Regions from separate parts of the Bacillus sp. CPT56D-587-MTF genome, predicted to be linked through region 2. Evidence: riboswitches for the same ligand, from Rfam matches in the RefSeq annotation. Region 2 holds a riboswitch; each other region holds the start of a gene.
What was found. A riboswitch is a leader RNA that binds a small molecule or an ion and turns the genes downstream of it on or off. The one in region 2 is predicted to bind S-adenosylmethionine.
Positions count from the first base shown of each region.

Region 1: it holds a riboswitch for S-adenosylmethionine, as region 2 does, so the genes downstream of both, metK (methionine adenosyltransferase) here and AC3WVZ_RS06025 (Na+/H+ antiporter NhaC family protein) in region 2, are expected to answer to the same signal.
Region 3: it holds a riboswitch for S-adenosylmethionine, as region 2 does, so the genes downstream of both, mtnW (2,3-diketo-5-methylthiopentyl-1-phosphate enolase) here and AC3WVZ_RS06025 (Na+/H+ antiporter NhaC family protein) in region 2, are expected to answer to the same signal.
Region 4: it holds a riboswitch for S-adenosylmethionine, as region 2 does, so the genes downstream of both, AC3WVZ_RS29010 (cyclase family protein) here and AC3WVZ_RS06025 (Na+/H+ antiporter NhaC family protein) in region 2, are expected to answer to the same signal.

Region 1 covers NZ_JBYTEF010000001.1:4,403,969-4,412,134, forward strand. Annotated here, with positions in the region: gene AC3WVZ_RS22710 (MogA/MoaB family molybdenum cofactor biosynthesis protein) at 1-148, opposite strand, end outside; gene AC3WVZ_RS22715 (hypothetical protein) at 385-564, shown strand; gene AC3WVZ_RS22720 (GNAT family N-acetyltransferase) at 636-1,160, shown strand; gene metK (methionine adenosyltransferase) at 1,202-2,401, opposite strand; SAM riboswitch class I at 2,571-2,692, opposite strand; gene pckA (phosphoenolpyruvate carboxykinase (ATP)) at 2,921-4,507, shown strand; partial or broken gene AC3WVZ_RS22735 (IS1182-like element ISBth7 family transposase) at 4,758-6,127, shown strand; gene AC3WVZ_RS22740 (ATP synthase subunit I) at 6,448-6,831, opposite strand; gene AC3WVZ_RS22745 (hypothetical protein) at 7,087-7,308, shown strand; gene AC3WVZ_RS22750 (DMT family transporter) at 7,337-8,166, opposite strand, start outside.
Region 2 covers NZ_JBYTEF010000001.1:1,140,923-1,149,088, forward strand. Annotated here, with positions in the region: gene AC3WVZ_RS06000 (sodium-dependent transporter) at 1-1,014, shown strand, start outside; gene AC3WVZ_RS06005 (hypothetical protein) at 1,042-1,200, opposite strand; gene AC3WVZ_RS06010 (murein hydrolase activator EnvC family protein) at 1,302-2,567, opposite strand; gene gltP (glutamate/aspartate:proton symporter GltP) at 3,063-4,337, shown strand; gene AC3WVZ_RS06020 (ribonuclease FAU-1 family protein) at 4,406-4,924, shown strand; SAM riboswitch class I at 5,045-5,150, shown strand; gene AC3WVZ_RS06025 (Na+/H+ antiporter NhaC family protein) at 5,245-6,561, shown strand; gene AC3WVZ_RS06030 (lmo0954 family membrane protein) at 6,743-7,099, shown strand; gene AC3WVZ_RS06035 (PspA/IM30 family protein) at 7,147-7,809, shown strand; gene liaF (cell wall-active antibiotics response protein LiaF) at 7,916-8,166, shown strand, end outside.
Region 3 covers NZ_JBYTEF010000001.1:3,666,702-3,674,867, reverse strand. Annotated here, with positions in the region: gene AC3WVZ_RS18810 (NAD(P)-dependent oxidoreductase) at 1-749, shown strand, start outside; gene AC3WVZ_RS18805 (DUF3909 family protein) at 755-1,087, shown strand; partial or broken gene AC3WVZ_RS18800 (IS1182-like element ISBth7 family transposase) at 1,211-2,580, shown strand; gene AC3WVZ_RS18795 (hypothetical protein) at 2,725-3,000, opposite strand; gene AC3WVZ_RS18790 (1,2-dihydroxy-3-keto-5-methylthiopentene dioxygenase) at 3,287-3,799, opposite strand; gene AC3WVZ_RS18785 (methylthioribulose 1-phosphate dehydratase) at 3,777-4,415, opposite strand; gene AC3WVZ_RS18780 (2-hydroxy-3-keto-5-methylthiopentenyl-1-phosphate phosphatase) at 4,412-5,071, opposite strand; gene mtnW (2,3-diketo-5-methylthiopentyl-1-phosphate enolase) at 5,068-6,312, opposite strand; SAM riboswitch class I at 6,377-6,482, opposite strand; gene AC3WVZ_RS18770 (pyridoxal phosphate-dependent aminotransferase) at 6,547-7,725, opposite strand; gene AC3WVZ_RS18765 (carbon-nitrogen family hydrolase) at 7,740-8,166, shown strand, end outside.
Region 4 covers NZ_JBYTEF010000001.1:5,605,745-5,613,910, forward strand. Annotated here, with positions in the region: partial or broken gene AC3WVZ_RS28985 (spore coat protein) at 1-229, shown strand, start outside; gene AC3WVZ_RS28990 (LSm family protein) at 392-1,060, shown strand; gene AC3WVZ_RS28995 (hypothetical protein) at 1,299-2,564, shown strand; gene AC3WVZ_RS29000 (ATP-binding protein) at 2,702-3,928, shown strand; gene AC3WVZ_RS29005 (hypothetical protein) at 4,158-4,538, shown strand; gene AC3WVZ_RS29010 (cyclase family protein) at 4,567-5,199, opposite strand; SAM riboswitch class I at 5,285-5,397, opposite strand; gene AC3WVZ_RS29015 (PRK06851 family protein) at 5,547-6,656, shown strand; gene AC3WVZ_RS29020 (nucleotidyltransferase domain-containing protein) at 6,768-7,550, shown strand; gene AC3WVZ_RS29025 (MFS transporter) at 7,564-8,166, opposite strand, start outside.

The DNA.
Region 1 (8,166 bases), 3.3 Mb from region 2:
AAGAAGTTACTTTATGTCCCGCTTCTTTTAACAATTCATGTAATAGTTGTCCGCTCTTATCTGTTTCTTCCGTACGTGTATCGGAAATCGTAACAATCTTGCAACGCACTTCTTTTGGAGCTTGTTTTTTATGTTCAGTTACACTCATTTTTTATCTTTCCTTTCTTAAAAACTTTTCTTCATTTTATCATACATATCTTTACACAATTATGTATGAAGCCAATAATGCGCCATGATACAATATAAGTATACTAACCCACAAAAAGGAAAGTGCCCTTTCTTATACTCCTAGACTACACATCTTTAGCTACTCTTTATATTTTCTACATAATAGAATTCAATTTTAAAACTTGTACTAAAAAATAAATCGGAGGTCTACCTATTATGGAACTATACAAAAAATTAACAACAACATTCATCCTCTTATTCGTCGCTTCCATCACTGTCGGTTTTTCTCTAAAAGGCGCAATTCCATACGCTACATTAGTAAGTATTATATTCGCAACGCTATTTTTACTAAGCAGTGCATTTTGCGCAGGTAAAGCACGTCAAATGAAAGGTTGATTACATATGTTCCAGAAGAAATCAATCCTTTGTAAATCATGTGAAAAGGAAATACAAAAGGAGGACTTACATTGTTTGAATCAAACCGTATCCAGTTACGAAAGTTTTCCGAAGATGATATTCTAACATATTATAAATGGCATAATGATATAGACGTTATGAGTTCAACTACTCTCACTCTTGATAAATATTCCCTTCAAGACACAGAAAAACTTTGCCAGCAATTTATTCATTCTTCGGACTCTAAGAGCTATATCATTGAAGAAAAATCTACGCATCTTTCAATTGGTATTACTTCTTTAATTCATATTGATTCGTATAATCGAAACGCTGAATGTATTATTGATATTGGTAACAAGGATTACTGGGGGCAAGGTTATGGGAAGGAAGCTTTCACCTTATTATTGGATTATGCATTTTTAGAATTAAATTTACATCGCCTTTCTTTACGAGTATTTTCTTTTAACGATAGAGCAATTAAATTATATAAATCACTCGGTTTTCAACATGAAGGAACTTGTAAAGAAGCTATATTCCGCAATGGCAATTGGCATGACATTGAACTCTTCGCTTTATTCCAACGTAATTATAAATAAAAAAAGCTTTGCGCTCACCGCGCAAAGCTTTTTTTCATATATTATAGACCAGCTTGCTCTTTTAAAGCTGCTGCTTTGTCTGTACGTTCCCATGATAGATCTACATCAGTACGTCCAAAGTGGCCGTAAGCTGCTGTTTGTTTGTAAATTGGGCGACGTAAGTCTAGCATTTTAATAATACCAGCTGGGCGAAGATCGAAGTTGTTACGAACTAGCTCTACTAGTACGTCTTCAGATACTTTACCAGTGCCGAATGTATCAACTGAAATTGATACTGGTTGTGCTACACCGATTGCGTATGCAAGTTGTACTTCTGCTTTTTCAGCAAAACCAGCTGCTACGATGTTTTTCGCAACATAACGAGCTGCATATGCTGCAGAACGGTCAACTTTCGTTGCATCTTTACCAGAGAATGCACCGCCACCGTGGCGAGCGTATCCACCGTAAGTATCAACGATGATTTTACGTCCTGTTAAACCAGCATCACCTTGTGGTCCACCAATTACGAAGCGGCCAGTTGGGTTAATGAAGAATTTCGTTTCTCCATCCATTAATTCTGCTGGTACTACAGCTTTAATTACGTGCTCTTTTAAGTCGCGATCGATTTCTTCCCATGTAACATCTGGGTGATGTTGTGTAGAAATTACGATAGTATCAACACGTACTGGTTTACCATTTTCATCATACTCAACTGTAACTTGCGTTTTTCCATCCGGACGTAAGTATGATAATGTATCATCTTTACGTACTTCAGTTAAACGGCGAGCTAATTTGTGAGCAAGCGAGATTGGAAGTGGCATTAACTCTTGTGTTTCATTACATGCGAAACCAAACATTAAACCTTGGTCTCCTGCACCAATTGCCTCAATCTCAGCGTCAGTCATTTGACCTTCGCGTGCTTCTAGCGCTTGGTCAACACCCATAGCGATGTCAGCAGATTGCTCATCGATAGATGTTAAAACTGCACAAGTTTCTGCATCGAATCCGTATTTTGCGCGTGTGTAACCAATGCCTTGAATTGTTTCACGAACGATTTTTGGAATATCTACGTAAGTAGAAGTCGTAATTTCCCCCGCTACCAATACTAAACCAGTTGTTACAGTTGTTTCACAAGCTACACGTGCATTTGCGTCTTTTGATAAGATCGCATCTAAAATTGAATCAGAAATTTGGTCACAAATTTTATCTGGATGTCCTTCAGTTACAGACTCAGATGTGAACAGATGACGTTTTTTTGTCATGTGGTAAACCTCCCTACAGTAATTGTATATATTGTACGGAACTCATCCTTAATTTGCCACAAACTGCGACATACATTTATTCTCCCACACAAGCATACAGAAAAACCTTTCCTACTTTACATAGAGGAAAGGTTTAATTTGCTACTTGCATACTGCTTTTTGCCCTTCGCTCTTATCGTTCGAGACCTGTAGCCTCGCACAGGTTTTAGCACCTATTCACCTGTATTTACCACTACAAGTGAGGTTGCTGGGCTTCATCGGGCCTGTCCCTCCGCCAGCTCGGGATAAGAGAGTATCCGTCCCAACCTATACTAAAGAAATGATATTCATTTGTCAATTAATATTCACATTTTCCTGAAAGTTTTTCTCAATACGCCTGAAATGAAATATTAATAGGGAAATAATGCATTCACACAAACAAAAAGAAATAAATAGTATACATTATTTATATAATTGTGTTATACTCTTGTTGGGGATTACGAGAAATATTTCATTAAATGAAAAGGATGGTATATAAATATGAGTACTGTGAATGTCCAAATTGGTTTACACGAATTATTGAACGGAAGCAATGCACAGATTCAACTAAGTGTTCCGCAATTAGTGGAAAAAGTATTAATGCGAAATGAAGGGAAATTAACTTCGACTGGTGCCGTTTCTGCTTCAACTGGAAAATATACAGGACGTTCTCCTAAAGATAAATTTATTGTGAAAGAAGCATCGGTTGCTGACAAAATTGCTTGGGGAGCTGTGAACCAACCGATTTCTGAAGAACATTTTAATAAATTATATACTAAAGTTTTAGAATACTTAAAAGAAAAAGAAGAGTTATTCGTCTTCAAAGGATTTGCAGGCGCTGACCGCAATTACCGCCTACCAATTCAAGTTATTAACGAATATGCATGGCACAATTTATTTGTACATCAATTATTCATTCGTCCAACTGAAGAAGAATTAACAACTCATGAATCAGAGTTCACAATTGTTTCTGCACCGAATTTCAAAGCTGATCCAGCTGTTGACGGTACAAACTCTGAAGCATTCATTATGGTTTCATTCGAAAAACGTATCGTACTAATTGGTGGTACAGAATACGCTGGAGAAATGAAAAAATCAATCTTCTCTATTATGAACTTCTTATTACCTGAACAAGATATTCTTTCTATGCATTGCTCTGCAAACGTAGGTGAAGAAGGCGACGTAGCACTATTCTTCGGTTTATCTGGAACAGGTAAAACAACATTATCTGCTGATCCAAACCGTAAACTAATCGGTGATGATGAGCACGGTTGGTCTGATAACGGTGTATTCAATATTGAAGGCGGTTGCTACGCGAAATGTGTAAACCTTTCTCACGAGAAAGAACCACAAATTTTCGATGCAATCACATTTGGATCTGTTTTAGAAAACGTTATCATTAATGACCAAACACGTATCGCCGACTACAACGATACTACTTTAACAGAAAATACTCGTGCTGCATACCCTATGCATGCGATCGACAATATCGTACTGCCAAGTGTTGCTGGACACCCAAATACAATTATTTTCTTAACTGCTGATGCATCTGGCGTATTGCCTCCAATCAGTAAGTTATCAAAAGAGCAAGCTATGTATCATTTCTTAAGTGGTTACACTAGTAAACTAGCAGGAACAGAGCGCGGCGTTACATCTCCGCAAGCAACATTCTCAACTTGCTTCGGTTCACCATTCTTACCACTTGATGCATCTCGCTATGCTGAAATGCTTGGTGAAAAAATCGAGAAACACGATGCGAAAGTATTCTTAGTAAACACTGGCTGGACTGGTGGCGAATACGGCGTTGGTAAACGTATGAACTTAGGTTACACTCGTGCAATGATTCAAGCAGCATTAAACGGTGAACTTGCGAAAACTGAAACAGCTAAACATGACATCTTCGGTCTTGAAGTTCCACTTCACGTACCAGGTGTACCTGACGAAGTGTTAATGCCTGAACAAACTTGGGCTGATAAAGCTGCTTACAAAGCAAAAGCAATCGAACTTGCAAATGAATTCAAAGCTAACTTCAAAAAGTTCGACAGCGTATCTGAAGACATTATTAACTTAGGCGGTCCAATCGCTTAAATTAAAACTTTCTGTTGGAATAACCCTTTACTCATATGAATAAGTGTCGTGTAACCGTAAAGTTTCGCGTACTCACCGACAAAACCCAATGCGGCTTAACGGTTACACACACTTACATAAAAAAGAAGCTTACGTGAAAACGTAAGCTTCTTCAGGCTGTGGAGAAAGTCTTCTCCACAGCCTGTTTTTGTGTCTGAACCTCTTTTTATGTGTCAACACTGATAAAAAAGAGGAAAAGGAGAGATTTTTTATGATGGGTGCTTTAAAAAATCATCGTGATGAGCGTGTATCTGTTTCTGTAGAAGAGTTGGTTCCACAAGAACATTTCCTTCGTGCAATTGAAGCGACAATTAGTTTTGATTTTATTGAAGAGAAGTTACGCCCTTATTACTGTGAAAACAATGGACGCCCGTCCATTCATCCTATTGTTTTATTTAAGATGATGTTTATTGGATATTTTTACGGTATTCGTTCTGAGCGTCAATTGGAAAAGGAAATTAAAACGAATATTGCCTACCGTTGGTTTTTAGGGTTTTCTCTATCGGATACTATTCCGGATCACTCTACAATCAGTTGGAATCGTCGTACTCGTTTTATTCATACAAATATTTTCGAAGAAATTTTTGATGAGATTGTGAGACAAGCGACGGAGCACCGGATGGTAGGAGGACGTGCACTGATGACAGATTCTACACATATTAAGGCCAATGCCAATAAAAATAAATTTGTACATAAATATAAAAAAGAAAAAGCAAAGTTTTATATAGACGAGCTAGAAGCTGCGGTAATCGAAGATCGTGAGGTACATGGAAAAAAGAATTAAAACCTAGAAAGGAAAGTGATACCCCTACCAAAAAAACTCGTATAAGTACAACGGATCCAGATAGTGGATTTTTAATGAGAGATGGAAAACCAAATGGTTTTCATTTCTTGGATCATCGTACGACTGATGCGAAGTACAATATTATTACAGATACCTATGTAACGGCTGGAAATATGGCAGATTCCGAGCCGTATTTAGCACGCCTCCAAGCTCAGATTGATAAATTCGACTTCAAAGTAGAAGCTGTTGCCCTTGATGCTGGCTATTTTACAGGATATATCTGTAAGAAACTATCAGAACGGAATATATTTATGGTGATGGGGTATCGCCGATTTGGAAAACGGAATAAAGAAGTACCGAAAAGCCAATTTAAATATGTAGAAGAAATGAATGTTTTCGCTTGTCCGATGGGATGTATTCTAGAATATGTAACAACTGATCGTGAAGGATACCGTCAATACAAATCGAATCCAGAAGACTGCGCTGTTTGTCCGTTACGTGAGGTGTGCTTTTCAAAGAAACAAAAACAAAAAGTTATCACTCATCATGTGTGGGAGAAATATAAGGATATTGCTAGAAAAAACAAGCTAACAGCTACAGGGAAAAGGTTGTATAAAGTACGCTGTTCCACTATAGAGCGAAGCTTTGCAGACGCCAAAGAACTACATGGCTACCGCTATGCCCGGTTTCGAGGGCTGAAGTCTGTCCAAATGCAAGCTTATCTCACCGCAGCTTGTCAAAACATGAAAAAAATAGCCCTCCACCTGACCAAAAAGGGTCAGGTGGAGGGCTATTTTTTAAAATTCTATTATTTTATGTTGTTTTTATTCGCTAAAATCAAAAAAGATTCCAGAGTGTTGGGAACCCTAAAGGGTTTCCCAACACTCTGAAGAAGCTTACGTGAAAACGTAAGCTTCTTTCTATATCTTATATAAAGTGAAACGCTAATCTCTTCATCTGTGACCTAGATTATAAAATTACAGCTTCGAATATATACATTATATCCCTACTCACTACATCTCTCGGGTTTCACATCGTATGGGGCTAAAAAAGGCCCTGACCGCTTCTATTCGTGACTGGATCATCTATTCCATCTAAAAAGAAGTCTTTTATCTCTTTAGCTCTTTGTTAGTTCTTTCTCATCTTTCATGCTATAGTAACCTAAGTTCACAACGATTAAAAAATAACCGCCCATAATCCCTACTGCAAATGCCCACATCACCATATGGTGCTCAATTTCGTACATAATAATAGCGCCCAAAATAGCAGCCGCAAAACGATTAAACATACCAAGCGTCGGTGCTTTCGTTTTCTTTACGATACTATCTCCAAGCTTCTCAATTCTTCTCCCTAAAAGCCAAACGCAATACATACTTACGATAAGTCCAATTCCTGCACCTAAAAAATGTGCTGAAAACGGTGTTATCATCCAGCCTAGTAAAAGAATACCTAGTATATAATACGATTGAATTTTAAATGATCTTAGTGACATACTAATCATGCTGTACCTCTCTTCATTCGTTCTTATCTATCCAACAAAAAATTTCTTTCAAATTCAAATTAAAAACAACATAAACAGTATGTTTATGTTGTTTAAATGTTTTTAGAAAATAATATTATACAAGATTTCAAACATCATATTCTCATATTTTGTGACGGTTTTTCAAACTTTTTTCGTCCATTTATGAAAAAAATGATATCAATCTATGAACATACGGATATGATGTAATAAGCACACAAATAAAGGGGGCGTCTAATGATTTATTTTTTAATGGCTCTCATTCACCTCATTATCCCTGCACTTATTGGACTTTCATTGTATTGGTACACGAAAAATCATAGCATTTTTTACGCTGTCCTCGGTGTTCTTCTTCCAGGTATTATTCTTATTACACTCTTCCGTATTCCATTTTTAAACTTAATTCCACTTATTACTGCTATCTTGTTTCTCATCTTCTTACCAAAAATAAAAAAATAGGAAAGCAGATCATAGGTGATCTGTTTTCCTATTTTGATATAGGTTCCTCTGCAATAGAATGAACTTTTACTTTCTCCGATTTCACAAACCATAGACCGACAAAAATGATAATTCCACCGATGATTTGTTGAAACGATACATATTCATTTGCCCAGACAGCTGCAAATAGAACCGCTACAAGCGGCGTTATATACATATATACCATCGTATGTGACGCCCCAATTTTTTGAACACCAACATACCACATTACTAGACCAAATACTGTTACAAAGAAAATAGAATATAGTAAAGCAAATAGTGTCATTCCGTGAGTAATGTGAAATGGCATGACAAACACATGTGGACCACTTAACAATAATAGCGGAATCGCACCCACTAATGCAGACCATGCAGTAACACGTAATGCTGAATATTTTTTAATTAATGGTCCTGCTAAAACAGGATAAAGCCCCCAGCATATTGATGTAATAAGTCCAATTCCATTGCCATAAAAAGAACTAGTAAGTGAATGTCCTGCTACTAAAACTAAGGCTACACCAACAAAGGCAGTCATAGAACCGATTAACTTTCGAGAAGAAAACTTTTCTTGTTTCAAGAAAATCGCAAATGCAGTTGTAAAAATAGGTGAAATAGAAATGAGTAAAGAGGCATTTGTAGCGGATGTATATTTGACAGTTTCCATAAATAACGTTTGATACAGTACAATACCTACAACGCTAACGATAATTAATCTAGGTATATCCGTTCGCTCCATATAAACCGACTTTTCAATACAAAAGGTAAGGAGTAACAGAAGCGGTGCCGCCGCCATCATACGAAGTGCAGTAAACTCAATTGCTGTAAATTCTAAAAGTCCAT
Region 2 (8,166 bases):
TTATATTATAGTGTGACAGGAAGTTTCTGGAATGGTGCAGCTGATTATGGACAATTGTTCGGTGAAACGATTTCAAATCCATTAAGTGCGATTGGAGCACAATTTATCTTTATGCTTTGTACGATTTTTGTTGTAAGTAAAGGTGTAGAGAAAGGTATAGAAAAGGCAAGTAAGTACATGATGCCGCTATTATTTATTTTATTTATTGCGATTATTGTTCGTGCGTTAACACTCGATGGTGCTTTTGCTGGAGTAGAGTTCTTCTTAAAACCAGATTTTTCAAAGCTTACAGCAGATACAATTTTATATGCGATGGGACAATCTTTTTTCTCGCTAACTGTAGGTGCCTCGGTAATGGTAACGTATAGTTCGTATTTAAAGAAAGAGGAACATTTAGCGAAATCGGCAACATCTATTGTAAGTTTAACTGTTTTTGTTACAGTACTTGCAGGATTAGCAATTTTCCCAGCGATTTTCGCATTAGGAGTTAAACCGACTGAAGGACCGGGATTACTGTTTATCGTCCTTCCAGCAGTATTTGCAAAAATACCATTTGGTCAATTTTTCTTTATTATGTTTTTAATTTTATTCTTCTTTGCGACTTTAACATCAGCAATTTCAATGCTTGAAATTGTAGTAGCATCTGTTGCGAAAGGTAATGAGAAGAAGCGTCCGTCAGCATCATTATTAATTGGTATTCTTATTTTTGCAGTCGGTATTCCATCAGCGTTATCATTTGGGATTATGAGTGACGTGAAAATATTTGGGAAAACATTCTTTGATTTAGTCGACTTTTCGGTAAGTAACGTATTGCTGCCGTTAGGAGTACTAGCTATTTCATTATTTGTACCAAATAAAATGAGTAAAGAGTTGTTGATGAAAGAATTAGAAGTGACGGAAACGAAAGGGAAAACGTTATTTAACATTTGGTTCTTCTTACTTCGTTATGTTATTCCGGTAACTGTAATAATTGTATTTTTAAATGCGATAGGTGTATTTAAAATGTTTGCATAAAAAAAGGCGGGGATCTCCCGTCTTTTTTTATGTTGATGAATGTAATAGACGATTATACGCTTTATAGGCTGTGGTGACTGCGAGGAATGAACCGATTAAAAATAAAACTGAGCCGCCAAATGTAAATATCCGGCCAATATACGTTTCTCTAGCTTCTTCTATTTTTTGTTGTAATTGCGTATTCATATGGATCACCTCGTAAACTATAGGCATTTAGTTATAGTCTATGTAGAATGCCTATAGTGTGTGAAGTGTAAATGAAAAACCTCGGTAGGCACCGAGGTTTTTTATAATCCGATATAAGGAGATGGGTCAACTGCGTTTGTCTTGCCGACATTCCATTCTCCAAGATGAAGTTCGAAGTGTAAATGTTGTCCGTATGATTGGCCCGTATTCCCCATAAATCCAAGCTGATCGCCTTGTTTTACAGTTTGTCCATTCGATACAGAACGACTATTCATATGAGCATATACTGTCGTATATGTTTTTCCGTTTATACGGTGAGATAAATACACTACGTTTCCGTAACTAGATGATAATTCTGAGCGAATAACAACGCCATCTGCAGCAGCGATAATTGGAACCGTTCCCGAAGCAGCGATGTCAATTCCTTTATGGTTATCTAAAGAACGTACACCAAATCCGGAAGTTTTTGATCCAGCTGCTGGTTTGATAAAACCACCGATAGTTGTATCATGTGGTGTTGGGGCCGCTTGAGCAGATTTAGTAGCTTGTTGTTTGCGAGCCTCTTCTGCCTGGCGGGCTTCTTCCGCTTTACGAGCTTCTTCCGCCCGTTTTTCTTCTTCAATTGCTTTTTGAACAGCTTGACGTTGATTTTCTAAAATGCCCTTGGATTCTTCTAATCCTTCAATCTCTGAATCTACTTTTGCTACTTTCGTATGTAGATCGTTAATAAGAGTTTGTTGCTGCTGTTGGTTATTTTGTAATTCTTGTTGTTTTTGTTCTAGTTTTTGTTCAGAGTCTTTCAGTTGTTGTTCTTTTTTCTCAACAGCCTCTTTTTCTGTCGTTACAGCATTTTGATCAGATGTTTGTTTTTTTACAATATCTGTATCGTTGTTTAATATTAAACTTACGGAGTACATATTATCAACAAGATCAGCAATGTTTGTAGAGTTTGTTAATACTTCTGTAATGATATTTGTACGCGGTTTTTCTTGCATAGATTGTAATCGTTGTTTAATAACTTCCTGACGTGTATCTATGTTTGTTTGTAATTGTTCTATATGTTTCTTTTTGTCAGTAATTACTTGTTGTGTTTTGCTAATTTCTTTTTTTGTATCGTTTAATTCAGTCTCATTTTTATTAATGGAAGTAGTTAATTCATCGATTTTCTTCTGTAATTCTTGAATTTCTTTTTCTATTTGTTCTTTCTCGACTGATTTATTTTGTAAGTCACTTTGTTTGCCTTCTAATTCAGATTGAATGTTAGATAATTTATCTTGATTCGTTTCAGCGTATACGGGTGAAAGTAACGGGGAAGCAAAAATCGTTCCTGCTGCTAAAACACTAAACGCTGCAAATTTCTTTTTCATTGTTGTCTGACTCCTTTCCCTATGAATGTTATATATCATAAGAAGAAGGGTGTCTATCGTTGTAATCATAATGTAAAGAAAATTTTATAAAATTGCTAAGTTTTGTCGGAATTTATCATTTTTCAACTGTATTTGTCATAGTGCTTACATTTTATTCATATGTGTAACAAAGGTATATTTTGGAATTTCCCTGTAAAATGAAGGAGGAAAGTAATCGTTTTTATGAGGTGAAATATTACTTGGAAAGCTAATAAAACACTAGTGAGGAATCGTTCTCATGTGAGGTTTTCTGACATGGGTCTACTTTTTGTCAAGAAAATTATTTGCGTTCGGGCAAAGTTATTTTGTTGTCAGATTTAAATTTTTGATTTATGATTTTTAACAGGGACAAAATGTAGTGAATTGTCGAATAATATGTAATACTCTTAATTTCTTAGTTTTATAGAGATAGAATGAGAGATAGAGTGACACATCGAAGAGGGGGTTACAACAAATATGAAAAGAATAGGACTAGCATGGCAAATATTAATAGGACTTGCGCTTGGTATTGCGGTTGGGGCGATTTTCTTTGGCAATCCAGCAGTGGTGAGTTATTTACAACCAATTGGTGATATTTTCATCCGATTAATTAAAATGATCGTTGTGCCAATTGTTGTAGCAAGTATTGTTGTTGGGGTTGCTGGTGTTGGCGATGTTAAAAAATTAGGTCGACTAGGCGGAAAAACAATTATTTACTTTGAAATCATTACAACAATTGCAATTATTGTCGGCCTATTAATAGCGAATATTTTCCAACCAGGAAAAGGCGTAAATATGGAGCAGTTAACAAAGACAGATATTTCGAAATATACACATACGACAGAGCAAGTACAAAGTCATTCATTTGCAGATACATTTGTAAATATTGTTCCAACGAACATTATGAAGTCGTTAGCTGACGGAGATATGCTAGCTATTATCTTCTTCTCTGTACTATTTGGTTTAGGTGTAGCAGCAATTGGTGAAAGAGGAAGACCAGTTCTTCAATTTTTCCAAGGTGTGGCTGACGCAATGTTTTACGTAACAAACCAAGTTATGAAATTTGCACCATTTGGTGTATTTGCACTAATTGGTGTTACAGTTTCTACATTTGGTCTTGCTTCATTAATTCCATTAGGGAAATTACTAATTGTCGTATATGGAGCAATGATCTTCTTCGTCGTAGTTGTCTTAGGACTTACAGCGAAAATATTTGGAATTAACATTTTCCAATTCTTTAAGATTTTAAAAGACGAGCTGATCTTAGCGTATTCTACAGCAAGCTCAGAAACAGTTTTACCAAAAATCATGGAGAAAATGGAGAAATTCGGTTGTCCGAAAGCAATTACATCTTTCGTTATTCCGACAGGTTATTCATTTAACTTAGATGGATCAACTTTATATCAAGCAATTGCGGCTATTTTCTTAGCGCAAATGTACGGTATTGATTTATCTATTACACAACAAATTACATTGTTGCTTGTATTAATGGTTACATCAAAAGGGATCGCAGGTGTACCGGGCGTATCATTCGTTGTATTATTAGCGACACTTGGTACAGTAGGTATTCCACCTGAAGGCTTAGCGTTCATTGCTGGTATTGACCGTATTTTAGATATGGCTCGTACAGCAGTTAACGTTGTAGGAAACTCTTTAGCAGCTGTAGTTATGTCTAAGTGGGAAGGTCAATATGACGCTGAAAAAGGACAAGCTTATTTAAAAGAGATTTCTGAAAAGGGTCAAGCGGCTTAATTATAATATGAACAAGCTCTCACATAATATGTGGGAGCTTTTCTGTATATAGAAGAGGAGCAGACATAATGAAACGAAAATATGGTGACGGTTCTTCGTGGAAGAGACTAATAGAAAAGAGTTATACGGTTAAGCAAGTGGAAGAGGGAATGCTCGGAATACTGGATATAAAAAAGGTGAGAGAGCCTAGTTGTAAAGAATATGATGGTGAAGAACTTTGTATTGCAGCAGATCAGTATACGTGGATTCAATATTTCATAGACGGGAAAAACTTTGCGATTACCGCTATGTTAGATGATCAGAAAAAATTAGTGCAATATTATATCGATGTGGCGAAAGAATATAAAATAGACGATCGTGGTTTACCGTATTTTGATGATTTATATTTAGATGTAGTATTATTATCTAGCGGTAAGGTGTATGTATTAGATGAAGAGGAGCTAGAGGATGCTTATAAAAGTGGTGATGTCACGAAGGAAGAGTATGAGCTAGCTTGGCACACTACGAAATGGATATTAGCAACAATAAAAAATAGTGAATTTTATTGGATTTCAATATTGGAAGAAGAAATCGAAAAGTTAAAATGATTGTTGTATTCAAATTTTTGTATAATTACCAAAAAAATCTATACAAAAAATAATTGACTTTTGTTTTGTAAGCGAGTAAAGTTAGGGAAGAAATTATTATTAAAAAATAAATATGAAACCTTCTTATAAAGAGAGGCGGAGGGACTGGCCCTACGATGCCTCGGCAGCGGACTCGATTTCAGAGTGCTGTGCCAAATCCAGCAAGCGTGTGCTTGAAAGATGAGAAGAGTGTTTCTTATAGATGTATAAGACCTCTTCTCATCGGAAGAGGTCTTTTGTTATTCATTAGAAAAAGGTTGAAACTAGGGAGAGATGGTACTTTGAAAGAAACGCGAGGAAATGGTTTAGCTTTATTACCACTTGGAATATTTTTGGCGCTATTTATTGGTTCTGGAATTATTACAGGTGATTTCTATAAATTGCCGATACTTGTAGCGATTTCAATTGCTGTAGGAGTCGCTTTAGTGATGAATCGTAAAGAAAGTTTTAATGTGAAAGTAGAGCGGTTCGCTAAAGGTGCAGGAAATCCGGATATTATGATTATGGTATTAATTTTTGTGCTTGCAGGTGCGTTTTCTGAAACTGCTAAAGGAATGGGCGGAGTAGACTCAACTGTTAATTTAGCGTTAACTATTTTACCGCCAGGATTTATCGTAGCTGGAATCTTTGTTATTGGTGCATTTATTTCATTAGCGATGGGAACTTCAATGGGAACAATTGCAGCATTAGCGCCGATTGCTGTAGGTATTAGTGGTCAAACTGATATCTCAATTGCGCTTGCAATGGCTACTGTTGTTGGCGGAGCGATGTTTGGTGATAATTTATCATTTATTTCAGATACAACAATCGCAGCTGTTCGTTCACAAGGAACAGAAATGAAAGATAAGTTTAAAACGAACTTTTTAATTGTGTTACCAGCGGCTATTATTACAATTGTACTATTAGTAATAGTTACTTCAGGAAGTGACACGCAGATTAAAGCACATAGCTTTGATTGGATAAAGATTTTACCGTACGCAGGAGTACTTATTACAGCGCTACTTGGCTGGAATGTACTTATTGTATTAACTGGTGGAACTGTACTATCTGGTGTTATCGGCCTTATAGATGGAAGTTACACGTTAGAAAGTTTCTTTAAAAGTGTAACGACTGGAATGGGCGGTATGATGGAGTTAGTATTACTTGCTATATTAATTGGCGGTATGGTTGAATTAATCCAATATAATGGTGGTATTCAATATTTAATGAATGTATTAACACGTAATATTCGTTCGAAAAAAGGAGCGGAATTTGGTATTGCTGGTTTAGTGAGTATGACGAATATGTGTACAGCGAATAATACGATTTCAATTATCTTTACAGGCCCGCTTGCAAAAAATATTGCAGATCAATATGAAATAGATCCTCGTAAATCAGCGAGTGTATTAGATCTTTTCTCATGTTGTGTGCAAGGATTAATTCCGTACGGTGCCCAAATGTTAACGGCAGCAGGATTTGCAGCGTTATCTCCGGTTGAATTGTTGCCATATGCATTTTATCCAATCTTAGTTGGAGTATGTGGGATTGTTTCTATTTTAATTGGGTTTCCAAGGTTTTCGAAAGTAGCTGAGAAAAAAGAGTATCATAAAACAGCTTAATTTAATATGAATGTTAGTAATTAAAAAACGTGCAGAGAATAGACTCTGCACGTTTTTTTGCGTAAAGGGCTGAATATGACTCGGTCTTAAGTCTGAGTTAAAAACGGTTCTTAAGCTCGTTATGGAAAGATGAAAAAATAGTTAAGATAAGAGTATCAAATCGAAGGGAGGCAAGCACAAGATGAAACAATTTCTAGCGTTTATCGCAGCCGGTATTTTGGCTTTAATTGCTCTTGGTAGTCTTGCTGGTATTGTAGGATTCGCAATCGGAGCAGGAGTTGTATATTGGAGCTATAAATCATTTGTGCGAGCTAAATCATTTTTTGGAAAGTTAGCTTGGGGTATTGTTGGTTTAATCGGTTTATCCATTGCACTTTCTCATTCGCCAGCATTAATCGGTATCGCTGCTTTAGTGGTTTTATACTACGGATACCGTGAGTGGAAAAAAGAAAAAGATGTAGTTGTTGAATCTGCTCCAGAAAGTTCTAAACCATATAGTAACTTTGAAGATGAGTGGAACAAATTAATGAAAAACTAAAACAATAAATCAAATTATAAATAAAGTAGAAGAGAGGAAGATTTATAATGAAACAATCTTTATTCGGACGTGTACGCGATGCAATTTTAGCTGATTTTCATAACGTGTTAGATGAGAAGGAAAGAAAAAATCCAATTGCGATGTTAAACCAATATTTACGTGATAGTGAGCGTGAAATAACAAAAATTGAGAAGTTAATTGAGCGTCATAAAACATTAAAATCTAATTTTGCTCGTGAGCTTGAGCAAGCACGTTATTTCGTTAATAAAAGATCAAAGCAAGCTATCATTGCTCAAGAAGCAGACGAATTACAATTGCACGAACGTGCGTTAGAAGAGGTAGCTTATTATGAAGGGCAAGTAACTCGATTAGAAGAAATGTATGCAGGTGTTGTAGAGCAAATTGATGAGTTAGAGCGTCGTCTTTCTGAAATGAAAAATAAATTAAAAGAAATGCACGCAAAGCGCATGGAACTAATGGCACGTGAAAATATGGCACATGCAAATCGTCGTATGAATACTGCGATGCATAAAATGGATGAAAATAATCCGTTCTTACGATTTGAAGAGATTGAAGATCATATTCGTGACTTAGAAACTCGTATGAATGAAGAGCATGAGCGTGACACGTTTGATATGAAAATTGCAAAACTTGAGCGTGAAATGAAAGAAAAGAATGATGTATCGTTAACGAAAGAGTTAACAAAATAATAGTAGTATATTATAAAACAGGCTTATGATATAGTGATAGGAGAAAAGGTGTTGGAAAGCAATGCCTTTTCTTCTATGTATATGTGACAAGAAGGGGGGAGCTGAAATGAAGAAACATTTTTCAAAGACACAATTAATGGGGATGCTCCTCATCATATTTGGATTCGGTCTTTTTCTTGATATGATACTTGGACATTTTGAACCAGGTGGTCTCGTTTTTGCATTTATTATGCTTATGTTTGGAAGGCATTATCGTAAAAAGAATCGTTATGTACGGGGAAATGTATTTTTATTTGTTGGTGGTATCGTATTTTTATTTTTCTTATTTTCATCAGCAGCATTTGTTCTTGTCGTATT
Region 3 (8,166 bases), 2.5 Mb from region 2:
TAGTGCAAGATGGTGCAAATTGGTGTAATACGCCAAAAGAGTTAGTGAAGCAAGTTGATATTGTAATGACAATGGTTGGATATCCACATGATGTAGAAGAAGTGTATTTTGGTATAGAAGGAATTATAGAACATGCAAAAGAAGGTACGATAGCAATTGACTTTACGACATCTACACCTACTTTAGCAAAACGGATTAATGAAGTTGCAAAAAGCAAAAATATATATACGTTAGATGCACCTGTCTCAGGAGGAGATGTTGGTGCGAAAGAAGCAAAACTCGCAATTATGGTAGGTGGGGAGAAAGAAATATATGATAGATGCTTACCTTTACTTGAAAAGTTAGGAACAAACATTCAATTACAAGGACCAGCTGGGAGTGGACAACATACAAAAATGTGCAATCAAATTGCGATTGCTTCCAATATGATTGGAGTATGTGAGGCTGTCGCTTACGCGAAGAAGGCTGGACTGAATCCAGATAAAGTGTTAGAGAGTATTTCAACAGGGGCAGCAGGTAGCTGGTCATTAAGTAATTTAGCTCCTCGAATGTTAAAAGGAGACTTTGAGCCAGGATTTTATGTAAAGCATTTTATGAAAGATATGAAAATTGCTTTAGAGGAAGCAGAAAAATTACAATTACCAGTCCCAGGCTTAAGTTTGGCGAAAGAATTGTATGAAGAGTTAATTAAGGATGGCGAAGAAAATAGTGGAACACAAGTATTATATAAAAAATATATAAGGGGGTAAACGAGGTGGACCTTCAAAAGTTTGATGAGATGATTGATACTGTACAGCGAGCTACTTGTATGCAAATTAATGAAAAACAAAAAGAAGCTTTTAAACAAAAATATGATTTTGAACCAGAATTTGAATATGGAAGAGATGAGAAGGGACATTATGTAATTCGAACCTCAAAAAAGATGTTAGAAGAAATGGAGTTTTATTTGGCATTGAAATATGATCGTGATGGAGTGGATCTTTATATGCAAGCTGAGATTGATGGTATATTTCATGTATCTGTTAGCTATGGCGAAGATGCCCTACATCTACAAGAATTGTTTCAATTTCTAGAAGAAAATAAATAAAAGTCCTCATTTGAGGACTTTTATTCAGGCTGTGGAGAAAGTCTTCTCCACAGCCTGTTTTTGTGTCTGAACCTCTTTTTATGTGTCAACACTGATAAAAAAGAGGAAAAGGAGAGATTTTTTATGATGGGTGCTTTAAAAAATCATCGTGATGAGCGTGTATCTGTTTCTGTAGAAGAGTTGGTTCCACAAGATCATTTCCTTCGTGCAATTGAAGCGACAATTAGTTTTGATTTTATTGAAGAGAAGTTACGCCCTTATTACTGTGAAAACAATGGACGCCCGTCCATTCATCCTATTGTTTTATTTAAGATGATGTTTATTGGATATTTTTACGGTATTCGTTCTGAGCGTCAATTGGAAAAGGAAATTAAAACGAATATTGCCTACCGTTGGTTTTTAGGGTTTTCTCTATCGGATACTATTCCGGATCACTCTACAATCAGTTGGAATCGTCGTACTCGTTTTATTCATACAAATATTTTCGAAGAAATTTTTGATGAGATTGTGAGACAAGCGACGGAGCACCGGATGGTAGGAGGACGTGCACTGATGACAGATTCTACACATATTAAGGCCAATGCCAATAAAAATAAATTTGTACATAAATATAAAAAAGAAAAAGCAAAGTTTTATATAGACGAGCTAGAAGCTGCGGTAATCGAAGATCGTGAGGTACATGGAAAAAAGAATTAAAACCTAGAAAGGAAAGTGATACCCCTACCAAAAAAACTCGTATAAGTACAACGGATCCAGATAGTGGATTTTTAATGAGAGATGGAAAACCAAATGGTTTTCATTTCTTGGATCATCGTACGACTGATGCGAAGTACAATATTATTACAGATACCTATGTAACGGCTGGAAATATGGCAGATTCCGAGCCGTATTTAGCACGCCTCCAAGCTCAGATTGATAAATTCGACTTCAAAGTAGAAGCTGTTGCCCTTGATGCTGGCTATTTTACAGGATATATCTGTAAGAAACTATCAGAACGGAATATATTTATGGTGATGGGGTATCGCCGATTTGGAAAACGGAATAAAGAAGTACCGAAAAGCCAATTTAAATATGTAGAAGAAATGAATGTTTTCGCTTGTCCGATGGGATGTATTCTAGAATATGTAACAACTGATCGTGAAGGATACCGTCAATACAAATCGAATCCAGAAGACTGCGCTGTTTGTCCGTTACGTGAGGTGTGCTTTTCAAAGAAACAAAAACAAAAAGTTATCACTCATCATGTGTGGGAGAAATATAAGGATATTGCTAGAAAAAACAAGCTAACAGCTACAGGGAAAAGGTTGTATAAAGTACGCTGTTCCACTATAGAGCGAAGCTTTGCAGACGCCAAAGAACTACATGGCTACCGCTATGCCCGGTTTCGAGGGCTGAAGTCTGTCCAAATGCAAGCTTATCTCACCGCAGCTTGTCAAAACATGAAAAAAATAGCCCTCCACCTGACCAAAAAGGGTCAGGTGGAGGGCTATTTTTTAAAATTCTATTATTTTATGTTGTTTTTATTCGCTAAAATCAAAAAAGATTCCAGAGTGTTGGGAACCCTAAAGGGTTTCCCAACACTCTGAATAAAAGTCCTCATTTGAGGACTTTTATTTAGTCATCTTTAATTTTTATAATTATAAGTTAGAAGCGCGTCGGCATCGTTCAACCGGGAACGGGATAATTTGTGCGATGTGATTAGGACCAAATTGTTTTGTACGAGCATGGCGTATTATATAAAAAGCACACAGAATTGAAACAGGAATAGCGCCGAATAAACCAAATAATAAAGCGCTTACACAAGATGCGACAAATCCTAAAACACCAATTTCTAACTCTTCCATAATAGCTCCTAAAATAACAGGAAATGCTCCACATGTAACTCCAAGTATAAGTGCGATAAGTAAGCTCATGATTATCCCCCTCTGTTTGCGATATTATTTTCCTTCTAAGTTAATTGTAGTATATCACATATAAAACAGAATTTTCAGAAAAAATTCAATAAATGTTCAAAAAATGTTCGAAAAATGCACTTGAAAAATTAAGGTGTAAATTTGTGATGAAATGGTACTTTCAAGTAAATAAAAAATCAGACTTATTTCAAAATGAAATAAGTCTGTTCCATAGGAGGATGTATATATGTAGAGTGAATAAAAGTTTGGAAAAGGGGGTCCAAGTCCTTTTATTCAACTAACTACCTTAATAGATTGGAACCCAGCCTTCAGTTGTCACAAAAATACGAATAGCTACAACTTGGCGATCATCTTGCAAGGTAAAATAATGTCTTGCATTTTCAGGAACAGATATTAAATCGCCTGGCTCAAGTTCAACATCAAAGAATTTCCCATCTTTACCTTCAATAGCGAAAATGCCGTGACCACTGACGATAAAGCGAACTTCGTCATCTGTATGATGGTGTTCCTTTTGGAAATTAATTAATAATTCGTCAAGGTTAGGTGTGCTACTTGAAAGTGAGATTACATCATGTGCTTTATAACCTCGACGTGCTGAAACATCAGCGATTTCTTTTGAAAAAATAGCTAATATTTCAGCTTTGTTTTCATCTGTTAACGAATAATTTTCATTTAAATGAGTAGGAAGTTTAGAAATATTCCATTTCTCATATAAAACGCCTTCCTCTTGTAGAAATTTAGATACTTCCACTTCATTTTCAATACGAGTATTTACTTCATGAATACGAATTTGCGCCATTAGAAACGCCTCCTTGAATTGATAATAGTTTTATATGAAATTGGAATAAAAACTCATAAGCTTCTAATCTCTTCTTTGCATCAAAGCTATCTCGGCCCCATACGGTAATACCGTGGTTACGGATTAATACTGCACCCGAATCTCCTTGTATATGCTTTCGGAAGTTTTCTCCAAGTGTTGGGATATGGGCATGGTTTTCGATAATAGGAATGTGAATGGTTGCACCTTCTTCCCAAATATCGAGAGCTTTAATAATTTCTTGATTTTGAAGGGTGACTGCATCACTATATAAATTTGTGATGACATTATTATCGGTTGTATGAACATGAAGTACGCAACCGGCATTCGTATTGTTATAAATGTGTGTATGCAATATTGTTTCTGCTGAAGGGCGTAATTCAGTCTCTAAAACGGGAACTCCTACATGATCTACTAATAGAAAATCATCTGGAGTGGTTTTTGTTTTATCTTTACCGCTTGCCGTAATAAGAAAAGTAAGTGGTTCATGACTAACCTTTATAGAAATATTACCACTTGTTGCTGGGAACCAATTTCGTGTTGTTAACTCTTTTTTTATCTCGCTTAAGTCATACCATTGACGAAAAAGTTGTTTCATGCCTTCACCTCCAACAAAAGTTTTAATTCAGCTTGCACATCTTGAAATGTTTCAAACGGTGTATAAGCAATATGATTTTCTTCACACTTTGTAATAAGAAAATCGCGAGCGAATACTTTATCAGCTTGTTTCGCGGCTTGTAAATCAGTAATAGAATCTCCAATTACAATATGAAAGTCATCTGTATCACTTAATTTACGGATTAATGATGATTTACATAATCCGCAATGATTTTGACAATGATCATCACAAGAATGAGGCCATTTAACTGTAATAAACTCTGCTGAAAAGTCTGTTTCATTACAATAAATTTGCTCTTTTGGAATGATTCCTTGTAAGAGTGGATAGACGAAGAAATCCATTCCACCTGATATCACGTAAAAAGAAATGTTATTTTCCTTTACGAATTGTATAAACTCATGAAAACCACTACGGATTTCAGCAGTTTCTATTAAAAATTGAATAATATCATCGTGCAGATTAGTAGGTATTAATTGAAATAATTGAGAAACACCTTCTTGAATGGATAGTTCTTGTGATAAAATTTTATTCTTTACTTCTTCGGCTTCTGGTGGTGCGAATTTTTCCATAATGGACATAATGTTATCATTATTTGTAATCGTGCCATCGAAATCACAAAATACTTGAATACTCATAATTTCACCTCATAAGAGGGATTTCCCCATATTTGTAGTGCACTATGCAAATTTATGTCGTCTACTTCATGGAGTGGTTTATTTTGCAAAGTAGCATCAATTGCAGTACGGAAAGCTTTACCGCCGCCTTGCGCTCCATTTGGATGTCCGTGTATCCCGCCGCCAGCATTAATAACAACATCTTTACCGAAATCTCGTACAATAAAGGGAACGAAACCAGGATGAATACCAGCAGACGGAACAGAAAAGCTCTTCTTGAAAGATGCATCGTCTTCAGTTAAATATTTTGAGATAGCAAGAGCCTCCTCTTTTTCTAGCGCAACACTTCCGTATGGAGATGGGAATAATGAAAAGTCAGCCCCAGCATAACGTAGTAGCTTTCCAAGTAATAATGGAGATGAAACTCCATATAACTTGGATGCTGAATAAGCACCACTTACAGCAGGATGTGCCATAATAGGAACTGGGATTTCATCATCTTCTGCAAGTGATTGTAGTACATCTAGTCCGTAAGCAAATACGTTAAATAATAGAATATCAGCTCCAGCTTGCACTGCACGTTTAGCATTTTCTTTTAAATCAAAAGTTCGTCCTGTTAAATTTACGGCATATAACGTTTTATGTCCGTATGTTTCATATACGGATTGTAAAACTTCTTTTCCAGATACAATGCGTTTCGTAAGTGGTGTTAATGCATTTTCAAATAATATTTCATCATCTTTTACTATATCTACACCACCAATTGCTTGATCGCGTAATTGCGTTTTTAAATACCCAATGTTTCGTCCAATCATTCCTTTAAAAATACTCATTAAAAGGGGACGATCATGCACTTGTAAAAGATTTCGAATACCATCTATCCCGAATTTTGGACCAGGAAAATGTTTTTTTAACTCGTCTGAAAAAGTTAAGTCAATTAATTTTACTTCGCCATCAAGTGATAGCTTTCCAAATGTAGTCGTTAAAATCGCTGGTAAATCTGGACTGAAGTTTAATAGCGGATATTCGATTTTAATAATTCCGCGTTTTACTTTTTTACGTAAATACGAATTGGTATGTTCATGTTCAGCTAATTCCTCAACATGAATGACGTTGCCTTTATGCTGCTTTAATTGTTCTTGCAATAAGTGTGGCAAATGAGTCCAAGAGCCAATTGTTAAACCGAGTGCAATTTGCTCAGCTTTTTTTTCTAAGTTATGTGAATCATCATGGATTAAATACGTCGCTATAATTCCGCTCATTGTTATAACCTCCTAGTTAAATAAAAAAACCTCTCAGCTAAGGAGAGGTTTTTTTACAACCAGCTCCTTATCTGTCAGCGTAATGCTGCGAGAATTAGCACCGTGTCTACAATTGTAGATCGGTTGCCGGGTTTCGTCGGGCTCGTCCCTCCACCTGCTCTTGATAAGAAGTATTTAGAAATGTTTAAATTTTTAAGATAACTGAATTTTGTCAGATATTTTTCGTGTTGTCAATTACTTTTTGAAAAAATTTAATTTATCAATTCGATTAATGGCTTCTCGTAATCTATCTTCTGTATGCAAGAGACCAACACGGACATACCCTTCGCCATGCTCACCAAATCCGACACCAGGAGCAACTGCGACATGTGCTTTTTCTAGTAAAATATCAGAAAATTGCTCAGAGGTGTATCCTTTTGGAACGGGAAGCCATGCAAAGAACGATCCTGTTGGAATGTCTACATTCCAACCAATTGAGTGACAGGCTGAAATAAGAGCGTTTCTTCGAGATTCGTAACTATTTACAAGGTCTATTACACAAGAATGTGAACTTAATAGCGCTTCTCGAGCGGCATCTTGAACTGCACCGAATATACTAACATACATATGATCTTGTAATAGGTTAATTGTTTCAATCACACTTTCATTCCCTACAGCAAAAGCGATGCGCCAGCCAGCCATATTGAAAGTTTTTGATAATGTGTAAATTTCAATTCCTATATCTTTCGCACCATCTGCTTGCAAGAAACTAACAGGTTTTTGACCATCAAATCCGATAGCGCCATAAGCAAAATCGTGAACAACTAATATATTATGTTTATTAGCAAAGTGAATGGTTTCATCAAAAAAATCTTTTGATGCAGTAGCACCGGTAGGATTATTTGGATAGTTTAAAAACATTAATTTTGCACGCTCTGCAATAGAGGCATCAATGTTCGTATAATCTGGTAAAAAGTTATTTTCTGCAATAAGTGGCATTCTTTCAAAGTGTGCTTTTGCTAAAGCAACCCCTGATAAATAATCTGGATAACCTGGATCCGGAACGAGAATCGTATCACCAGGATTTGTAAAACAAATCGGTAATTCTACTAGTCCAGCCTTCCCACCAAACAAAATAGCAACTTCAGTTTTTGGGTTTAATTCGACGCCATATTCACGTTTATAGAATGTAGCCACGGCTTCCTTTAAGCTTTCATGTCCGCGAAATGGCGGATATTTATGATGAATGGTCTTTTCGGCAGCATCTTGTAAAGCTTTTACGATATGCTGCGGTGTTGGTTGATCTGGATTACCTTGACCTAGATTAATAACATCGTGACCAGCTGCAACGACTTTGTTAACTTTTGCAACAAGTGAAGCGAAAAATTGTGTTGGCAATGATGTTACTATCTCAGAAGGTTGAAATAATTTCATACTTTCCACCTCTTTTGAAAGTTGTTACAATTCTAGTGACAAATGATATAATCTTTCCAGTATTTTGTAAAGAGAAAAATAAGAATGGGGCTGAAAAAATGAAAGTCGCATGTATTCAAATGGATATTGTTTTTGGAGATGTAGAAAAAAATATTGAGAATGCTAAAAATAAAATAAGTGAAGCTATGAAGGAAAGGCCAGATGTTATCGTCTTACCAGAACTATGGACAACAGGATATGATTTAACGAGACTTTCTGAAATTGCAGATAGGGATGGAGTGGAAACGAAAGAAAAGTTAATAGAATGGGCGAAGCGATATGATGTACATATTGTTGGTGGGTCCATAGCAAAGCAAACAGAGCAAGGCGTTACAAATACGATGTATGTTGTAAATAATGAAGGACAGTTAGTCAACGAATATAGTAAAGTACATTTATTTC
Region 4 (8,166 bases), 4.5 Mb from region 2:
TTCATGTTTCTGCTCTGATGAGGATACTTTTTTAGATATATTAAAAGACTTGAAGTATAAGTGGGTAAAAATTAATCGTGGCGGTCCAGAGTGTGTGGAAGGTTTATTAAGTGAGGTACACCATGGCTGTATTACACTAGTAAACGGTGATGAAGTTATTTATGTAATTAAGTCTCATATTAAGAGTGTGAGTCAAGTAGTTAAATGTAAAAAGAATGAAGATGAATAATGTTTAATAAATAAGAGGGGCATTATGAGGGAAAGAGAAGAACAATTTCTTATTTCGATAGTATGAAAAGGAATTACTTACTATTAAAACAGAACTTTGCCCTGATTATTTTTTTAGAAATGGAAGACAGATAAGAAGAAATTCGTAGGAAGGAGGATATAGATGAATGAGTTAAACAAAAGTATTGGAGAAAATATATATGTTAAATTAATCGGTGAAAAAAGATTTAAAGGTGTATTAATTGATGTAGGAAATGATATCGTTGTTCTTTACAATGGACAAGACTACGTATATATATCTTTATATCATGTACAATATTATAAGTTTTTAAGATCAAATGATGAAGAAATCTCAAAACCAGATGTGGATTCTGTAATTAAGAGAGAGTCTCCTTCAATTTCTTTGAGGAAAGTATTAAGTACATCTAAAGGGATTTTTACGGAAATTTATGTAGCCGGAAATGCTCCAATACATGGTTATATTACAAGTGTGATGAACGATTATATTGTTTTTTATAGTCCAGTTTATAAAACTGTATATATATCTTTAAAACACTTGAAATGGTTAATTCCGTATAAAGAAAATCAAGTGCCTTATGCCCTCAATAAAAATGAACTCCCCGTGAATCCGTTAAATATTACGTTAGCTCGAACGTTTGAAGAACAGCTTATTAAAATGGCTGGGAAAATTATGGTGTTTGATTTAGGTGAGGAGTCCAATAAAATTGGAAAAATGGCGAAAATTGATGAAGGTCATATTGAAATATCAAAAGCACGTGATGCGAAAATGTATGTAAATATTCAACATGTAAAATCTGTCCATTGTCCGTAAGCTAGTTGAAAGGGCTGGCTTTTTCTTTTATATGCAGAAGAAAAGGTCGAGCCTATTTGTTTTAGTTTAATTTGGAGATGAGGGGAGAATGAATTGAATATAAGAATAGTATAGTGTGATTTTTTAAAAGGTAACTTTGCACTAACTTATAAACATTGTGTACGAGCTATCTTATTATATATTCAATTTATTTTTTGAGGAGGAGCTGCTCAACTAATTTATTAAAGGGGTTTTGTTTGTGGAGCAGTTTCCGAATTCGTTATCAATTACATTGCTTGGTAGTGCTGGTGGAGCAGCAAAAGCAGTTTTAGCAATTTTAAATCAAGCGATAGCAAATGAAAAAGATCCAATTTATGAAGTATTAAAGAATGCCAAATTTCATTTGGTGGATATAAAACAAAAAGATAGGACTTATTATGATGAGTTGTTTTCGAATCTGAAAGGTCAATTATATTTATATGAAATAAACCTTCAAAATGTAGTGGAATTTAAACAACATTTAAAAGAAAAAAGAACGAGTGTTGTGATTGATGTTTCAGGGGCAGATACAATTAGAGTATTAAGCTGCTGTAATGAACTAGGAATTTGTTATATTAACTCAGCCTTGGAAAATGAGGCAGTAGATCAGGACGATAGCTTAATTGGCTTTCAGCTTACGGAAAGATATACAAGGTTTGAGAAGGAGAAAGAGAAATTTACAAATACAAAAGCGATTATAGGTTCAGGTATGAATCCAGGTGTTGTTCAATGGATGGTTGTTGAGCTTATGAAGGAACGACCAAATGAAAGGCCAAGAGCATGTTATATTGTAGAACATGACACGTCATTTTTGAATGATACAGCACTTATAAAGCCACATACACTTTATGCTTCATGGGCAGTAGAGCGATTTTTAGATGAAGCAATCTGGAGTTATCCGATGTATATGAGCCATCATCGTCCTCTTTACTTTTATGAAGATGTATATGCTTCAGAGTATAAAGTGAAGTTAGGAGAAAAAGAATTCTATGGTTGTTTAATGCCACATGAGGAAGTATTAATTTTAGGGAAAAACTTTAATATGGAAGTTGGTTTTCTTTACCGAATTAATGAGTATACAACAAATATAATTAGACAGAACTTAGATCAAGTAGAAGATTTATGGAACTGGAATCGTAAAGTGTTTAATCCAGCGGAAGAAGAGGTTGCTGGAGAGGACTTGGTCGGTGTGTTACTCGTTTATGAAAATAGTGAGACATATATGTATAATGTGATGAATAGTAGCCAAGTTTTTCGTAAATATAAAACGAATGCAACGTATTTTCAGGTAGGGTGCGGGATTTATGCGGGCTTGTCCAGTTTACTTTTAGATCAATTTGAACAAGGTGCTTATTACGTTGAGGAGTTGTTATTAAATACAGAAAGTAAGTACGGTGAGTATTTAAATTTATATATGAAGGATTTTGTAATAGGGCATAATAATTTTACGGATGGATTGTTACATGACAGGGTAAGATGGATGTAAGTTGTTACCAAAAGGAAGGAGAGATCTCCTTCCTTTCAGTATTATAAGGTTAAATATTGCCCTGAAAGCAATTTCATACTTATACTTTAAGGAGATAACAATGAAAGTTTTTTGTATCGATCAAGGGGAGTTTTTATATGAATAAATACAAGAGCTTGATTTATGAAGAAAGAAGAGCCTTAAAGGTATTTATATTATTATTTTATATTATATTCTTTTTATATGACGCTATATATTATTTTGTATATCCTGCTATGAATATTAGTGGAACAGCGGTAGGTTGGCCAGAAGGTAGTCTTGGGATAGGTGTGCCTATATTTGTAATAGCATTATTTCCTATTTCTATATATCTTCAAAAAAGAGGGTATGTATATTCTGTAAAATATTTATTTTTATTTGGGTACATGTTTATCAATCTTGTGAATAATTTAATGATTTATTTGCGAACGGATAGACCTTTTGAACATGGCAGTATGGTAGAAATGTTATTAATTTTATTTGCCCCAGTTTTCGTGAATAGAAAATACTTTTATTTAGTGTCCTTTAGTGTAATTGGAAAGTACGTATTTTTCACATTGCTATTACAAGATTTAAAAGTGATAATTCCACTTGTTTTATGTGTATTTTATTTCATTATTTCACATTCTTTATTAAAACGATTTCAATCTTATGTAAGAACAGTGGTTGAAATGATGAACAATATGAAAGAGACGGAAAATTTAGCTGTGATTGGGACTATGTCTACAACAATTGCTCATGAAATTCGAAATCCGTTAACAGCGTTAAAAGGGTTTACGCAAATGCAAAAAGAAAGAAATCCAACTGATACGATGAGCTACGACATTATGCTACAAGAAATTGAAAGAGTCAATGGATTTGTTAGTGAATTGATGTTGTTAGGAAAACCAAAGCCAACAAATTATGAAAGGTGTAATATACGAGACATCCTTCTATATGTTGTGCATCTAATGGAAAGTTATGCAACGCAATATAGAGTTAAATGTCATTTACAAGTAGATGGGAATTTACCGGCTATAAACGGTGATGATAAGCAATTAAAACAAGTGTTATTAAATATCATTAAAAATGGAATAGAATCAATGCCAGAGGGTGGAGAAATTCATATCCGTGCATATCAAAAAACGCAAGGACATTTGTGTATTTCTGTTGAAGACCAAGGATTTGGTATAGAGAATGAGAAGTTAGAAAAAATTGGCAAGGCGTTTTACACAACAAAGGAGACTGGTACAGGACTTGGATTAATGATTACATATAAAATTATTAAGGAACATCAAGGGAGTATCACGATCCAAAGTAGTGTAGGAGTAGGAACGAAAGTAGAAATTTTTTTGCCGACCTTTTAATGTATTGGGAGAAAAGATTTTTCAGAAAAGTGTTCTTGTTGTGTAAATATAAACATTTTATAAAATGTTTCAAGAAGGGTTTTTTTTATAAAATACTTCGTTTATAATGGAGGAAAATATCGACATGAGATTGATTGCTCATGTAGCGGTTCAGTAGTGTTATGAAAAGATAAGAAGGGGTGCACACGCATCCTTTTTTCTATGCAGATATTATGAAAGAGGTGGTATGATGGAATTAACATTAAATTCGACTGTATGTTTACACACGATTCAATTTCGAAAAGAGCAAAAGAATTATATTGTAAAAGATACAATTACAGGAGAAAAATATGAAATGCCGCCACTTTGGATTGATGCATTGGCAATGATGCGTGACGGTTTTTTATTGGGGGAAATTGAGGAGAAATTAAAAGAAGAGTATCCATCCGAAGAAGTGAATATGTTAGCATTCACGAGGCAACTGTTAGAACTAGAACTTGTTGAAATGGTTGATGGAGAAGAGATAGCTTGCACAAAGAAGAAAGAGATAGATTGTTTAGCTTGGGTGCGTCCCCGTGTGGAACAATTCTTTCTTAATTTAAATAGAAAATATAGAAGCAAAGACCAATAGTGGCCTTTGCTTTTTTTATAGGCTATGTTTAAAAAATAACAGCAAATGCTCTTGCGAAAGCACCGTCACTATTTTTAATTTTTAAAGGTGCTGCTGAGAAAAAGAAACGTTTTGCTTCGATAGCATCTAGGTTTGTTAAATTTTCAATTAAGTAAATATTATTCCCTAGTAATATGTGATGAATCGGTGATGTTTCTGTTGTGACTTCATCAGGAGAAATGAAATCTAAACCGATAGATTTTACTTTTAATCGCACTAGTTCTTTAGCTAATTCTTCAGAAAGATAAAATGCTTCCTTTTCATAAGCTTCTGTATTCCATTTGGTGGATAGATTAGAATGAAAAATAACAATATCACCTTCTTTTATGTCAGTATTATGCAATACTGCCTTAGGTAATTTTCGCTCTTGAATATGTGTTACATCTATAAGAACAGCTTCGCCTACAAATTGATCTAGCGGTAATTGATCGATGGTCGTTGCGCCTGAAATGAAATGCGCAGGGGCATCACAATGCGTGCCAACATGAACGACAGAATGAAAATCTGTAACTTGATATCCTGATTCTTCAACACTTGTAACAGCTTCTAGTTGTATTTTAGGTGTTCCAGGAAATTGAGACATATTATTTTCAAATGTTTGTGATAAATCAATTACTTTCATTTTACATACCTCCAATATATGTTTTTCAAATAATAAAAAGCTCATCCTTCAGTATCAAGAAAGATGAGCTTTACATGCTAGTTGAGTTTTATCTTCCAAAATGCATTGCATTTTGCAGGAATTAGCACCTATTCAGTTTATATAAACTGAGGTTGCTGGGCTTCAAAGGGCCGGTCCCTCTGCCTCTCTTGATAAAGAAGTATTCAGTTTTTAAAATCGGAATTTTCCGATAGTTAAATTGTAATTCATTTCCTTTTTGCGTGCAATACAAAATAGGTATTCACCCAAATAAAGCTGCTCGCATATTGTAGCTTATGTAAATAGAATGCTGCGAAGGAGTGAGTGCAGTGACAGGAAATGTATTAAATTATTATGCTGGTGGTAATACAGCTAGGGGATTTCACAATTTATACGAAGAGAATTTAAAAGGATTAGACAGATTATTTATCTTAAAGGGTGGCCCAGGAACGGGAAAATCTTCTTTAATAAAGGCAATAGGTCGTGAATGGATTGAAAAAGGATATGATATTGAATTTTTACATTGTTCTTCTGATAATAAATCGGTTGATGGTGTAATTATCCCAAAATTAAAAGTAGGAATTGTTGATGGGACATCGCCGCATGTTATTGAGCCAAAAATGCCAGGAGTTGTTGAAGAGTATATAAATTTAGGAATTGCTTGGGACTCAGATAAACTAAGAAAGCAGAAGTTAGAAATTGAAAGATTTGTTTCAGAAGCAAGCAAAGCTTTTCAGTCTGCTTACGCACGTTTTAAAGAGGCATTGGTTATACATGATGAGTGGGAGAAGATATATATTGATAATATAGATTTTAATAAAGCAAATGAACTAACCAATCAGCTAATCCAGAAATTATTTGCAGATAAAAGCGGGAGACAATCGCTTGTAAAACATCGTTTTTTAGGAGCTGCTACACCGAAAGGAGCAGTTGATTTTGTTCCTAATTTAACAGAAGGGTTACCACATCGTTATTTTATAAAAGGGCGCCCAGGCTCTGGAAAATCAACGATGCTCAAAAAGTTAGCTAAGGCAGCTGAAGAAAAAGGGTTTGAAGTTGAAGTATATCATTGCGGATTTGACCCGAATAGTCTTGATATGGTTATCGTAAGAGAATTAGGCTTTGCAATTTTTGATAGCACTGCACCACATGAATATTTTCCAAGTCGCGAGGGTGATGAAATTATTGATATGTATGCCCTTATTGTTACGCCAGGGACTGATGAGAAATATGCGAAGGAAATTCGTGATGTTTCCATTCAATATAAAGCAAAAATGAATGAGGCGATGTCTTTCTTAGCGAAAGCAAAATCGGTTCGTGATAAATTAGAACGAATTTATATTGCTGCTATGGATTTTTCAATAGTAGATGCATATAAAGAGGAGATTCAAAAAGAGTTTGAACGAATTGCTGCTACTGTAATTGAAAAGCAACAATAGACGTTTCATTAGGCTGTCAGTAATTTCTGACAGTTTTTTTAGTATGTAGTAAAATTAATAGTGTATTGTCGAATTTCCAAGGAAATAATCAAAAAATGGAGATGTTATGAAATGAGAGAGAAAATCGAGTTGGAGTTAGAAAGAATTGAAAAAGAGAATGATGTAAAAATTTTATTTGCGGTGGAATCAGGGAGTCGTGCTTGGGGGTTTCCATCGAAAGATAGCGATTATGATGTTAGGTTTGTTTATATACATCCGGTAGAATGGTATTTATCAATTCATGACAAACGAGATGTAATTGAATATCCAATTAGTGATGATTTAGATATAAGTGGTTGGGATATTAAAAAGGCGTTGCAACTATTCGCGAAGTCGAATCCTGCTTTACTTGAGTGGATTCGATCACCAATTTTTTATTCGAAAAACTCTAATTTTCCAGAACTACTTCAACAGATGAGTGAGAAGAATTTTGATCCAAAAGCAACGATATATCATTATTTACATATGGCGTCGAAAAATTATCGTGAATTTTTGCAAGGTGAGAATGTAAAGCTGAAAAAGTACTTTTATGTATTACGTCCCATTTTAGCTTGTAAGTGGCTAGAAGAGAAAACGACTTTACCTCCTGTAGAATTTGATCGATTAATTACAGAATTATCATTAGAACGTAGCGTGTTAGATGAAATTGAAAAGTTGTTAATAAAGAAAAAAGCAGGTACTGAATTAGATGTTGGATTGAAAATTAAGGTGCTAAATCAATTTTTAGAAGAACAAATTCATTACTATCAGCAATATGTAAAAGGAATTGAAAAGGGATCAGGAATCGATATTGAGAGTTTAAATACATTGTTTCGAGATATGTTGTTTGAAGCATATGAAAAAGAGCACAAGTAAGTTTGTGCTCTTTTTATTTTGTAGGAATGAAGAAAACAGATATAGCTGCGATAAGACCTGCAAAGGAGAATAAGTAAAAATTCCATGCTAAGTCATATTGCATTGTCATAATAATACCGACGAGAATTGGGCTAGCAATTGCACCAACTCGGCCAAGCCCCAGTCCCCAGCCTAAGGAGGTAGCTCGGATATGTGATGGGAAGTATTGTGTTACATATGCATTTAATATTTGAGTAATACCGACTGATCCAATACCAGCAAGGCCAATTAAAAGATAAATGATTGTAACAGATGGTTTGATTGTTAATAGTCCGATACATATGGCTGCCATAAGATAAGAGATGCTAATAACAATTTTTGCTCCTATACGATCAGCAATTGCTCCAGCGAATAATGCGCCGATAGCTGCGGTAATATTTAGCATAAGTAGAAATGACAGACTAGACCCAAGAGGATATCCTGCCTGGCGCATCATCTGTGGTAACCAAGTGTTTAAACCATATATTAAAAACATTCCCATTATATAAGTGATCCAAAAAAGTAGCGTTGCTTTTATGTATTCTTTTGAGAATAAAGTAAAAAATCCATTTTTCTTTCGTATAGTAGATGGAGCTTG